3 regions of the Rossellomorea sp. ABR4_004 genome follow, and region 1 is predicted to be linked to each of the others. Evidence: riboswitches for the same ligand, from Rfam matches in the RefSeq annotation. Region 1 holds a riboswitch; each other region holds the start of a gene.
The links. Region 1 has a riboswitch for cobalamin ahead of ACXAF2_RS19770 (ribonucleoside-diphosphate reductase subunit alpha). Riboswitches for the same ligand answer to the same signal wherever they lie in the genome.
Positions count from the first base shown of each region.

Region 1 (4,533 bases):
GTGGATAAGGAAGGGACATTCCATACGGATTGGTTATCTAAATAAGAAGAACGAAAGCCCTGTGGGAATCCCACAGGGCTTTTGATTACCTTATTATTCTTTGCTTGATGAGTCATCTTTCGTATGATGCTTATTCTTCTCGTCCCGCTGCTCTTTTTTTAAGTCATCGAGGGGAATTGGATCCACGTTTTGTTCACTTTCATGCTGATCGAGAATGCCGTCATGATCTCTATTGATTTGTTCAGGATTGTCATTGGTCCTCTTCGTCATTATCTATCATCCTCCCTTAATGATTCGTTGTTGTACCATACCCTTTGTGAGCAGACTAAAACATTGGGGATAGAAAATAAGAAAGCCACCGATCTGCAGGTGGCTTTCTTTGGTGGAGCTTTAGATTTTAATATCAACTTTTGCATTTTTCTTTAAATCTTCTACATGTTGAACAAGCTTTTCTTGTTTTTTCTGTTGTTCTAATTGAGTCTTGATTTGAGGTTTAACTTCTTCAAATTTTGGTGCTTCCTTTGATTCACCCTGACCTTGCTGACTTGCGTACTGATCGTAAAATTTCTTCATTTCATCTTCAGAGACTTCTTCTACTTTGATTTCTTTCTCAACGTAGTTTGTGTATTTGATGTTTTCAGCGATTTGAGTTTTTAACTCATCCATCGTGAATCCGGCTTTTTTCATTGCATCTTCAAACTTCTTTTCATCACCGTACTGCTTTTTAACTTCTTCCAGTTGCTTATTGATTTCATCTTCTGATGCCTTATATCCTTTTTGATCAGCTTGCTGCATTAGGAGTGTTTGTCCAACCAGGCTATCAATTGTTTGTTCCTTGATTTTCTTTGCTGCATCTTTACTTGTTGGGTCTTGCCCCATCTGTTGATATTGCATTTGTGATTGAGTCAATACGTTATTGAAATCTTCACCTTTAATTTTTTCGTCGTTTACAATGGCAACGATTTTATCTTTTTCAATCTTTTGTTCATCCATTTTTTTCTGCATTTCTTCCATTTGCTTCGCTTGTTCTTCCTGAGCCTGTCCATCACTTTTTTCTTCTGTTTTCGCTTTATCGTCAGCTTGTTTTTGGCTCTCCTCATTCGAACCGCAAGCGGCTAGTCCAATCGTTAATAATGTCAATAGTAAAGTCGTTAATAATTTTTTCATAATAGACTCCTTTCAGAAGTAAGGTGTGATTTCGAAAAAAATCACTTAATGCGCATTTTAAAGGAAAAGCCCGTAAAAAGAAAGTATTTAAGCTGAAAAATATAGATTGTAATGAGGTTGAAATACAGTGCATTACTAATATAGTCCCTCTTTCACTATAATGTATGCGATTACATCTGTCCGTCAACTGCAGGGCAGAAATGAAAATGTAAGAAGACTTGGACCTGGTTGCTAAAAAAGAGGCTGTTTAAATCGAGATTTTTTCCTCCATTTAAACAGCCTATAAAAAAATATTGGGGACCAAAGAATACTGTCAAACAACCTTCTATTTGAATTATAGAGACTGGCTATATTTTCTTCAACTAACATTTAGGAAGGTGTCAGCTGACTAGTGTCCTTTTGAAGGCAGTATTCAATCTTCTACTATACTTTTCATGGAAAATAATAATTATAAGCATATTTCAAAGGGAGGGGTTTCCTTCCATACGTTCAACATGTTAGATCTCTTGACTTTAAAAGGGTAATAGAGTGATACTATTAACAGATTTCAACATCTAAACAAAATAAATAGTTTCACTTGTAAATTCATTTTTAATCGTTTATGATGAAACAGAACACAACATTTTGTGTTCTGTTTGATTAATTAAACTATATATTGATTATAACCTGTGAATAAGGTGTCTGAATGGACTTAAAAGGGAATCCGGTGTGAATCCGGAACTGTCCCCGCAACTGTAAGTGCTGACGAAATAAGGAACTGCCACTGTCATATACGATGGGAAGGCCTTAGAGTAGGGTGAAGCACGAGTCAGGAGACCTACCTTGTTTATCACGTGTTATCTTCTTCGGGAATTGGGAGGATAAAGCGAGGATTGGAATAGGCATTTTCTATTCATATATCTTTCGTACATAAAGCCCATCCGCATAGAAGGATGGGCTTTTTTTGAATCCTTCCCACACTGTATAAATTTGGGAGGAATAATGATGTCAATCGTATCGCAGGATCAAAGGATCACGATGGAAGCAAAAGCGATTCTTACAAATCTCCACAGTCGCTTTCAACAACTACATTTTCAAGAATTCGATGAAAAGACTTTTAAGTATGTAGAAGGTCAATCTGAATTGAGCAAAGAAAAGCTTTATCATTTCATGATACTCGCGGCAGTCGAGCGAATCTCTGCACATGAACCTGATTGGACGTATGTGGCTGCAGAATTATATTTAATGAAACTCTATCGTACGATCGCCTATTCAAGGAGAGTTGAGGAAAGCGTGCTATACAGTTCCTTTTATGAATTAATTCAAGAATTGACTGATAGGAAGCTATATACGCCCGCACTATTGGAATCATATAGCAAAGATGAAATTGACTCTTTGGGGAGGATCATGGACGCATCTAAAGACCATCTGTTTACGTACATAGGAATCGTCACATTGTCTGAGCGGTATTTAACTAAGTCCCATGATGGGGAAATCCTTGAATTACCTCAGGAGCGATTTCTGATCATTGCCATGACACTCTTTATGAACGAACCCCGTGATAAACGACTGTCGCTTATTGAAGAAGCTTATTGGGCCCTGTCTAATTTGTATATGACGGTTGCAACTCCTACGTTTGCCAACGCCGGCAAAAGCCATGGTCAGCTGTCGAGCTGTTTTATTGATACGGTAGCCGATGATTTAAGAAGTATTTATGACAGCAATACAGATGTTTCCACACTAAGTAAAAACGGTGGAGGTCTCGGAATCTACCTGGGGAAGGTCCGGAGCAGGGGAAGTAATATTAAGGGCTTCAAGGGAGTAAGTTCAGGTGTTATCCCATGGATGAAGCAATTAAATAACACAGCCGTATCCGTTGACCAATTAGGTCAACGTCAAGGAGCGATCGCTGTTTATTTGGATGTATGGCATAAGGATATATTTCCTTTCCTAGATACACGTTTGAACAATGGAGATGAAAGGCAGCGAACTCATGATCTTTTCACTGGGGTCAGCTTACCGGATTTATTTATGGAACAAGTGGAAAATAGAGGGGATTGGTATTTATTTGATCCTCATGAAGTGAAGATGGTAATGGGGTATTCCCTGGAAGATTACTATGATGAGTATGATGGAGAAGGTTCGTTCAGGGATAAGTATTGGGAGTGCGTAGAATGTCCTGATCTTTCCAGGGAAAAGGTTCCAGCAATTGAAATTTTTAAGCGGATCATGATTTCCCAGCTCGAAACGGGAACGCCATATATGTTTTACCGTGATACAGTCAATCGGCTAAATGCCAATGGGCATAAGGGGATGATCTACTGTAGTAATTTATGTACGGAAATCGCCCAGAATATGAGTGCGACCGTCATGGAAGAAGAGGTTATCAAGGACGGGAAAATCATTACCTATAAATCTCCAGGTGATTATGTCGTCTGTAATCTGGCATCTGTTTCTTTAGCCAAAACAATCATGGATGATGAGTTGGAGAGAGTCGTGTCCATAGGAGTGAGATTACTTGATAATGTCATAGATATTAATAAACTTCCAGTCCTGCAAGCCCAACTGACAAACAAGCGCTATAGAGGGATTGGATTAGGAACCTTTGGCTGGCATCACCTCCTTGCATTAAAAGGCTTGAAATGGGAGAGCGATGAAGCAGTTGAATATTGTGATTCACTATACGGGGATGTTGCTTATTACACGATCAAAGCAAGTCATGAATTAGCCATAGAAAAGGGTTCCTATCCATATTTCAGTGGGTCCGACTGGTCGACTGGAGAGTATTTTTCAAAGAAAGGATATTCCGGATCGAGATGGGATTCGCTCAGGGATGATGTTTCTTCAGGAGGAATCAGAAACGGATATTTAATGGCCGTTGCGCCAAATTCCTCCACTTCGATCATAGCCGGTTCTACAGCAAGTATTGATCCTTTATTCAGATTAGAGTACTCGGAAGAAAAGAAAGATTATAAGATTCCTGTTACAGCACCTGATTTATCACCAAAGACGACCTGGTATTACAAAACGGCATATAACGTAGATCAACACTGGAGTATTAAACAGAATGAGAAAAGACAGCGACATATAGATCAAGGAATATCGTTTAATTTGTATGTGCGGAATGACATCAAGGCGATAGAGTTGCTGTCTCTTCATTTAGATGCATGGAAGTCAGGATTGAAAACGACCTACTATGTAAGATCGACATCTGTATCAAATTTTGATGAATGTGAAAGCTGCCATAGCTGACTGGGAGGAAAATGATAACATGAATGGATTAAAGCAGCGAGTCTTAATAGATTCTGAGGCACCAAATAAATCTACTGGTATTGTAAATGGACAAAGTTCGAATATATTAAACTGGGATGATGTCAGGTTCTCATG
Region 1 is NZ_JBSWVM010000003.1:555,639-560,171, reverse strand. It holds gene gndA (NADP-dependent phosphogluconate dehydrogenase) at 1-45, shown strand, start outside; gene ACXAF2_RS19780 (hypothetical protein) at 94-270, opposite strand; gene ACXAF2_RS19775 (SurA N-terminal domain-containing protein) at 391-1,167, opposite strand; cobalamin riboswitch at 1,826-2,006, shown strand; gene ACXAF2_RS19770 (ribonucleoside-diphosphate reductase subunit alpha) at 2,152-4,398, shown strand; gene ACXAF2_RS19765 (ribonucleotide-diphosphate reductase subunit beta) at 4,418-4,533, shown strand, end outside.

Region 2 (4,533 bases), on a different contig from region 1:
ATTCATGAAGGAAGCGGTTCTGAAAGGACGTAATCCCCGTTTGATCCATTACCTTTTCCACGATTTCAGTATCCCGTTCAGTCGTTCCTTTAAAGAGACCTTTTTGGTGAGCATATCTCCCCAGCATAACCGTCTCCCTCACCTCATAGGAAAAGGATTCTGTCGATATCTGAGGAAGTACCGCTACCTGTGTGGCTAGATCCCTTGAAGAAAAATGATGCAGTTTTTTTCCTTTTAACCTTATGCTTCCATCCATTAATGGAAGCAGACCCGTCATGGCTTTTAACAGCGTCGTCTTTCCACTTCCGTTAGGTCCAAGAATCCCAAAGAATTCTCCTTTATCTATATGAAAATTCATGTCTTCCACGATTATTTTATCGTTATATCCTACTGTAACACCGTTTACATCTATCATGATGAAATCCCTCTTTTCTTCAGGAGAATATAAGCGAACATCGGGGCACCAATAAGAGCTGTTATCACTCCAATCGGAAGCTCGGTTGGTGCAATGATGGTTCTTGAAATGAGATCAGCCAACACGAGAAAGCCTCCCCCAACAATGATGGACAAAGGAAGTAAGTGTCTATGGTCATGCCCTACTATCCTTCTTAGAAAATGAGGAATTACGAGCCCCACGAATCCAATTGTACCTGATACGGCGACAGCCGCTCCCGTCAGGATACTTCCAGCAATTAAGATAAGGAGTTTTCTTTTTTGTACGGATATTCCGATGTGATGGGCTTGTTCTTCACCAAAGCTCATGCCATTCAGTTCCTTGCCATTGAGGAACAAAACGATCACTCCAATTAAGAAAAAGGGGAATATTATCGTAATGTAATCCCACCCTCTCATGGACACGCTTCCAAGAAGCCAACCGATGATCTGTCTTAATTCCTCTCCCGTTAGGGCAATCATTAAGGATATAAAGGAACCTAAAAAAGAGCTGAAAATAATTCCAGTCAATATGATGGTTTCAACCTTCATAGTTCTTTCAACCTTCTGTGCAAACCATAATACGAGGAAGACGGTTATAATCGAACAAAGAATACTGAGAAAGGGAAGCGTAAACTTCCCAATGAACGGAATGCTCCAATTAAAGAACAACGTAAGAACAGCTCCGACCGATGCTCCTGAAGACACACCCAATGTATATGGATCAGCCAGCGGGTTGCGCAATAGTCCTTGAAAAGAAGCTCCTGCAATTGCCAGGGAGCTGCCAACCAATAATGCCAGTAATACTCTGGGCAATCTTATGGAGTACACGATATTTGCAAACATTGGATCAATTTCTCCCGGTATAGGGAATCCAAACCATTTAGCTCCAACGATGAACAGAATATCCATCGGTGGGACAGAGACGGTTCCGATCGAGATGCCTGTAAAGAGAGCGAAAAGTAAAAACGTTACAGCCAACCCGTATGTTATCCATATTTTATTCTGCAAATAACTCCGGATAGATCGACTTTGCAATTTCCTCTACTCCTTCAACTAATCTCGGACCGGTACGTGTGACTAGATCTGAATGTACGTCATGGACATCTTCATTTTTTACAGCGGTTACATCTTTCCAACCTTCTCGGCCCATCACTTGTTCCTTAGGATTTTCACTATAAAAACCATAGGTTGTAATGATGACGTCCGGATTGGAAGCGATGACTGCCTCTTGGTTAACCTGAACCCATCCGTCCTGTTCACTCATTACATTCTCAGCATTTACAAGCGATATCATTTGATCAATGAAAGTATTTTTCCCTGTCGAATATATGTCAGGAGAAGGTGAAACCTCTACATACACTTTTTTCTTTTCAGTTACTCCACTGACTTTTTCCTTAATGGATTCTAGATCTGCTTTCATCTCAGAAATGACGGATTCAGCTTCATCTTCCTTGCCGACCAATGTGCCGATGTTTTTCATCGTGGTGTACACTTCTTCAAAGCTATTGGCATCACGTACGATATATATCTTTACCCCTGCACTTCGAAGCTGTTCTAACCCTTCTTCTGCCGACACAGCAGTGGACTCATGAGCAAGAACTAAATCCGGATTCAGACCGATAATCTTCTCAACGTTAAATTCCATTCCACCTATTTTTTCTTTGTCCGCCGCTTCTTTTGGGTAATTATCAAAATCTGAAACCCCTACAATTTCCTTATTCAACCCTAACTCGAATAAAATTTCTGTGTTACTTGGAATCAATGAAACAATATGCTTAGGTTGCTCATCCAGCGTGACTTTATTATTCAAGGCGTCGTTTACTGACAAAGGAAAAGCAGATTGTCCCTGACTTGTTTCCCCGCTATTTTTATTCTTTTCTACACTTTCACCGTCAGTACCGCAAGCTGAAAGGAGTCCTAGAGATACTATTAGTACAAGAATGATTTTGAATGTGTGTTTCATACGTTTTCCTCCTGTAAATGAACTTATTCCCAGACAAAAAAACATCTCCAGTAGGACTAGAGATGCTGTGTAAGATGCATAAAAGGCTTTATACCATTAAACATGCACTTTACACCTTTCTATCCGCGTAGATGTGGTGCGAAAGAAATCAGGCAGGTCTCCTGGCTCATGGTTATTGTTTGCTGCACCTTCCCATACCCATTGATACAGTGGCATTCATACAGCTCACTTCCATTTACAGTGGCGGGACCGCGTTGGAATTACACCAACTTCCCTATTATGAAGCAAAGAAGTATCGTCACTTCCGCTTCACCTGATCTCATGTCATATGTAATTATTCCGTTCAACAGAATTATACACAAGATTCTACGGATAGTGAATGAAATTTAAAAACTTTGCTGGAAATAGCTGAAATACTTCTTTTCAAAACATTTTACGGTGCAACCTATTGAGCTGAAAGATTGTCCCCTCCATTCTTTCGTGATAAAATCTGTTTCAAGCAATCGCTTTACTGCTTTAGAGAAGCACATATGGTACAGGAGGTTCAGCAATGAATGAAAAAAAAGAAATCGCTACCTTTGCAGGTGGTTGTTTTTGGTGTATGGTAAAGCCATTTGATGAATTACCGGGAATTATTGATGTCGTGTCAGGTTATTCAGGGGGCCACCTTGAAAATCCAACTTATCAAGAAATAAAAGCAGGAAACAGTGGACATTACGAAGCTGTTCAAATCACATTTAATCCTGATTTATTCCCATATGAAAGATTATTAGAGCTATACTGGCCTCAGATTGATCCAACCGATGATGGCGGACAATTCCATGACCGAGGGGATCAGTACCGCACAGCTATTTTCTATCATAATGAACACCAAAAACAATTAGCTGAAAAAACGAAGAATGATATCGTTGACAGTGGACGATTCAATAAGCCTATCGTCACAAACATTCTTCCTGCCTCCACTTTCTATCCGGCAGAAGAATACCATCAAAAATTCTACAAAAAAAATCCGGATGAATATAAACAAGACCGGGCAAAATCAGGACGCGATCAATTCATAAATAATCATTGGAAGAACTGAATAGTGGGATGAAAAAATACTCCTTTCGCCAAACTAATGGCAGGAAGGAGTTTTTGTATGAAGAAAAATGAGAAAAATACAGAAGACAAAGAGCAGGTAATCGGGTTTGAAGGTCCAGGGAAAGTCGTCAATTTCTTTGACCCCTATCCTGATGAAGATGAAGAGAATGTAAATAACTCGGATACGGTAGATAATCATTCTTCAGAAAAGCAGTAAAAACAAAAAGGTGAAGATTATCTAAATTTAACCTTCACCTTTTCATATTAACCAATGAATCGATTCACCTTCACTTGCTCATTAATGATCAGTTCCGCCGTCAGTTGTCCTGAAAGCGTGACCATCGGCACGCCTCCACCTGGATGGGTTGAACCTCCCACAAAGTACATATTTGAGAGCACTCTGCTCTTATTTGGAATCTTGAAGCCTCCGTTAAGCTTTCGGTCTGTGACAGTACCATAGATCGATCCGCTATTCGCCCCATAAAGGGTTTGAAGGTCGTTAGGGGTGAAGGTATATTCATATTCAATATGTTCCCTTAAATTGGTTACACCCATTTTCTCCAGCTTATCCAGTACTTTGAGTCGATAAGACTCTTTGTATTGAGTCCAATCCTCGCCCTCTTTTAATGGTGGCACGTGTGTCAACACAAACAGGTTTTCTTTTCCTTCAGGAGCTTGTGTGGGATCCGATTTCGACGAGATCCCAATATAAATCGTCGGATCATCAGCCAGCTTATTCTCATCAAAAATTTGCCTGAATTCTTTTTTTGGATCCTTACTGAAAAAGAAGTTATGGTGAGCAAGATGATCATATTTACGGTCTACCCCTAGCAGCAGAACCAACCCTGAAACGGTAGGGGCATACTTGCTTAGTTCCCCGACTTCCTTAGGAGACTCATGATAATCAGCCAAAAGAGATTTATAGCAAGGAATCGCCTCTAAATTTGATACCACGATGTCCGCCATCAGCTCTTCTCCTATTTTCGTACGTATTCCTTCTGCACGGCTGCCAGTGGTAAGGATATCCTCAACTTCACAATTTAAGCGAATCTCTA
Region 2 is NZ_JBSWVM010000001.1:245,162-249,694, forward strand. It holds gene ACXAF2_RS01390 (adenosylcobinamide amidohydrolase) at 1-415, opposite strand, end outside; gene ACXAF2_RS01395 (FecCD family ABC transporter permease) at 412-1,470, opposite strand; gene ACXAF2_RS01400 (ABC transporter substrate-binding protein) at 1,433-2,398, opposite strand; cobalamin riboswitch at 2,533-2,730, opposite strand; gene msrA (peptide-methionine (S)-S-oxide reductase MsrA) at 2,949-3,479, shown strand; gene ACXAF2_RS01410 (hypothetical protein) at 3,537-3,695, shown strand; gene ACXAF2_RS01415 (phytoene desaturase family protein) at 3,743-4,533, opposite strand, start outside.
Region 2: another riboswitch for cobalamin. It lies ahead of ACXAF2_RS01400 (ABC transporter substrate-binding protein); the one in region 1 lies ahead of ACXAF2_RS19770 (ribonucleoside-diphosphate reductase subunit alpha).

Region 3 (4,533 bases), on a different contig from region 1:
TTCGAATCATAATAATCGCATCGTTCCATTCTGATAGTTTTGCTTGTAAGGAATGATAGCGGGAACATTCAACATCCATATTGATTCCAAGCTTCCTGGCAAGTAAATCAGTAATTTCACTTGAATACTCCGTGATGCCTCTTTCGATTTTACTAAGATGTGTGGTGGAACAGATACCCTGAGCAAGCTGTTCCTGTGTCAATCCTGAATCTTCTCGATGAAATTTAATTAATTTACCTTCAATCATAGTACACCCCGAGTGAACAGTTTATTTATCATTATAGGGAAATATCTTTGTTTGTTCTATAGATGGGGGACAAGACGGAGGTCTGAAGGCAAAAACATCCAAATCCAATGGAATCTGCGTTTCTAAACTGATTTTCTCTCTTGTTCATCCAAATCAGTCTGCACTTCTTTCACCAATTGAGGAGAATCTTGTATGATCTTCCCGATATAAATGAAACCAGCCACGGTAATCCCGGTCATGATCCAGCTGAAGGCTTGGCGGAGAATGATCCCTTTATCGAATGCTTCAACCCCGTACTCCAGGATAAGCCATGCATTAACAATTGCCAGAATCCCGCTTCTTAAGGCAAAACACAGGGTGATTATTTGAAAGATTCGAAAGAGAGGCTTTTTGTAGTAGAGTCGCTTACTAAAGGTCCGGTCGTATCCTTGAAGCTCTGCGAAGTCAAGTCCAAAGAAAAGGGAAATCGGTTTTCTGAACAACATGGTGATGAAGAAAAAAAGACTTAAAGCAGCGGCATAGTATACATTATTCCATAGGAGTTGGATGGAGGAACCAGCCAGTACGTCAATCAGAGTACCGACAATCAATGTGACTAAAATGAACAAGCCAAACGTATTTACTTTCTTCATTTCGATAAATCGATAAACCGTATAGATGATTCCTGGAACAGAGGAAAGGAGCATGGCATAGTAATCTCCAATGTAATCCCTCATTATGTTCCATACGAAAAGAGGTAGTGCTACATAAATCAACAAGTCCAATAAGACAAAATTTCTTTTCAACTTTATCCCTCTTCCTTTTTTTTACTGTTACTATTCATACGGACAAAAAGGGGAAGAAGTTTCACAATATGAATAATCTTTCCAAATGCGTACCAATTCTCATTTGAAAGTTAGAAGATAATTTCTTTTAAAACACTCAGAGCTTAGAAAACTCTGAGCATTATTGTTATATGAGTTAGTCAGTGACTCAGATATTGTTTATAAAATAAGCGCGCGATTCTTTCTATGCTCTTTCCGCAACGGAGCCGTTTTGAATAGTCTCGTTTCTTCTTCCGTTTGAGGAATGACCTTTGGTACCGGCTTCGGTTTTCCATCTTCATCAACGGCGACCATAGTCAGGAATGATTCCGTTGTAAGGGTTTTGACACTCGTTACGAGATTCGTAGAGTACACCTTTACATACACTTCCATTGATGTCCTGCCTGTAGAAGTGACGTATGCCTCAAGGCTTAGAGCATCGCCGACGGTGGCGGATGATAAGAAGTCGACGGAGTCAATCGAGGCCGTGACGACGACTGAACTGGAATGTTTCATGGCGGATAGGGCCGCAATCTCATCAATATAGGATAAAACCTTTCCACCAAAGATGGTCTGCATATGATTGGTGTCAGGCGGCAATACCAATTTTGTTTGGATGGTTCGTGAACGTTCGACTGAATAGGCTTGTTCCATTTTCTCATCTCCCTTGTTGTATTATGAAACAAAAAAGCATCTTCTTTTGAAAAGAAGATGCGGCTATTCCTGGTAAACGTTCTGAGGACTGTGATTCCTCTTGTGACGTCTCATTAGCGCAACACCCTCCTATCTCCCGTAGGAACTCTGTGTTCTTCTCAATTGGCAGGTCTCCTGGCTCAGCGTCAGCGATTTCGTATTCCTTCCCATTTCAGTTCGAAACAGTGGATCCATACGAATTCTCAGCTTTACAGTGGCGGGACCGCGTTGGACTTTCACCAACTTCCCTTTTAAGAAAATGAACTAAAGGTCATCTTCACCAATGAGCAATGGTTAAATTGTGAACGCTTATATTTTATCATAACCCTTAGTGAGTGAGGAGAAGGATTATGGTAAAATTTATAAACAAGTGCTCTTCAAAAAGGTAGTGAGGTCTGAAAAATGCAACAAGACAAAATACAAAGAAATCAAATCGATAAAGTAGTAGAGTATATCGATCAACATCTAAGCGAAGATTTATCCTTAGAACAGTTAGCCAAAGTATCAACCTATTCCCCTTATCACTTTCAGCGGGTGTTTAAAGGGTTGATCGGTGAAACACCGGCAGGTTATGTGAAAAGAATGCGCTTGGAAAATGCAGCACATATGCTCATTTACGAGCCACAGCTTCCTATCACACAAATTGCGTTCATATGTGGTTTTTCATCGTTATCCTATTTCACCTATTCTTTTCATGCTTACTTTAAAGCGAGCCCCAAAAGCTGGAGGGGAGGTGCCTACTTAGATCGCTTTCCACGTGAATATTTAAATAGCAAGAAATCTAAACCTTTCAGCACAAAAGTGAAAGAATTCCATCAGGAAGAATCCTATAATGAGTTTAAATGGCTGGATTTATCAAAAGTGAAGATTGCTTATTTTCCAGAGTGTTCAACCGTCAATCGATATCATATGGGCTCCTATATCGAAGGCATTCCAGAAACCTGGCAGGACCTATATCGTTGGGGAAATGCAAGAAGTTTATTTGAGGAGAGTCCTTTAATATTCGGTATACCAAAGAGCAATCCTTATATTACCCCTCCTGAAAAAAGCAGGTATGAATGCCGCATGGCAATCAAGGGTCTGGACTACGTAATAGATGACGAAGAAGTATTTTGTTTTCGTGGTGGAAAGCATGTGGTGTATGAATTCGACGAACCTGTAGACTATCAGGAAAGAGGCAGATTAATCGAGTGCTATTCAGAGCTATATAGTTATTGGCTGCCCCAAAGTGGATACAGGTATCTGGGGAACCCGGTAGAACTAGTAGTGATTGACAAGGTGGCGGGAACTCTCGAAATTGGTTGCAAGATTAAAGCGATCGCTTTAGCCATTGAACCGAATTAATGGAGGAATAGGAATGGTATTAGATCTGAATTTGCCCGCACTTTTAGCTGGCGCAGTGTTGTATATGGTATACGGTGGAATTTATTATTCGATTCTACTAGGGAAGAAAGACCAAGGGGGAACGGGCCCTATTAAGTACATAGTTGCAGTATTGGTAGCAGTTGTCAGCTCGTTCCTGGTAGGATTTCTCGTTCAAAAGACCGGAGCAGGTGGAATAGCTGGAGGAGCTTTGGTTGGTGGAAGCATTGGACTGCTTATTACTTTCGTTTATTTGAAAAATACTTTATTTGGACTACTGTCAAAACGTATGTTTTTTATCGCAATAGGAGATCATCTTGTTATCTTTACCGGACTCGGGGCAGTACATGGACTGTTCTTATAGCTTGAATGCTTGAACCATTTACAGGTTCAGGCTTTTTTATATAAAATAGGGAATTCGCCCAATTTATTGAAACTTTTCGTAATCTTTTCCGTAGATAGTATTGTAGCTAGCACTTTTATTTTAAATTAAATCAGATTTCATGCTGGTTTAAACAAAATGTCGAGAGGGGTTGTCAGAATGCTAGGATCATTAAGTATTATCGGATTTTTCATGTTCCTTATTCCTGTTCTGGTTATCGCAGCGATTGCAGGAATTGCCTATTATTTCTGGATGAGATTTCGTTATCGGACAGCGAGATCGAACCAGGCACTGATCATTACCGGACCTAAACTGGGGGATCCTGAGAAGGAAACGAATATTTTCACCGACCAGGAAGGGCGTTCAATGAAAATCATCAGAGGTGGGGGGTACAGATTAAGACGTTTCCAAACATCCACACCTGTTAATCTTACATCCTTCCAATTAAAGCTATCGACACCGAGAGTATACACAAATGGCGGAGTACCGATCGTTGCAGACGCAGTGGCAATGGTGAAGGTGGCCGATACATTAAACGGGATTGCGAACTATGCCGAGCAGTTCCTTGGTAAGGATCAAAAAGAAATTGAAGATGAAATCATCGAGGTACTGGGAAGTAATCTTCGTGCGATACTTTCAAAAATGACTGTTGAAGACATTAACAGCAACCGTGAAAAATTTAACGCAGACGTATCAGAAATTGCCCAGAAGCAGCTGGATCTCATGGGCTTCAAAATTACGTCACTCGGGTTAACTGACATAAGAGATGCAGACGAAGAAAATGGATACTTAAAAAATCTTGGTCGTCCACGTATCGCCGAGGTTCGCAAGCAAGCTGAAATTGCAGAAGCAAACACCGAGCGTGAAACCCGTATTCACCGGGCCCAAACCGATCAGGAAGCGAAAGAGGAAGAATATAAGCGTCAAATTACCATTGCCCAATCGAAAAAAGAGAAGGACATCAAAGACGCTGCCTTCAAAGAAGAGACAGAGCGGGCAAGAGCAAAGTCCGAGCAGTCCTATGAGTTGGAAAAAGCCAAACTTAC
Region 3 is NZ_JBSWVM010000002.1:160,114-164,646, reverse strand. It holds gene ACXAF2_RS13730 (helix-turn-helix domain-containing protein) at 1-247, opposite strand, end outside; gene ACXAF2_RS13725 (VC0807 family protein) at 370-1,032, opposite strand; gene ACXAF2_RS13720 (acyl-CoA thioesterase) at 1,231-1,704, opposite strand; cobalamin riboswitch at 1,852-2,043, opposite strand; gene ACXAF2_RS13715 (AraC family transcriptional regulator) at 2,146-3,087, shown strand; gene ACXAF2_RS13710 (DUF1761 family protein) at 3,101-3,469, shown strand; gene ACXAF2_RS13705 (flotillin family protein) at 3,647-4,533, shown strand, end outside.
Region 3: another riboswitch for cobalamin. It lies ahead of ACXAF2_RS13720 (acyl-CoA thioesterase); the one in region 1 lies ahead of ACXAF2_RS19770 (ribonucleoside-diphosphate reductase subunit alpha).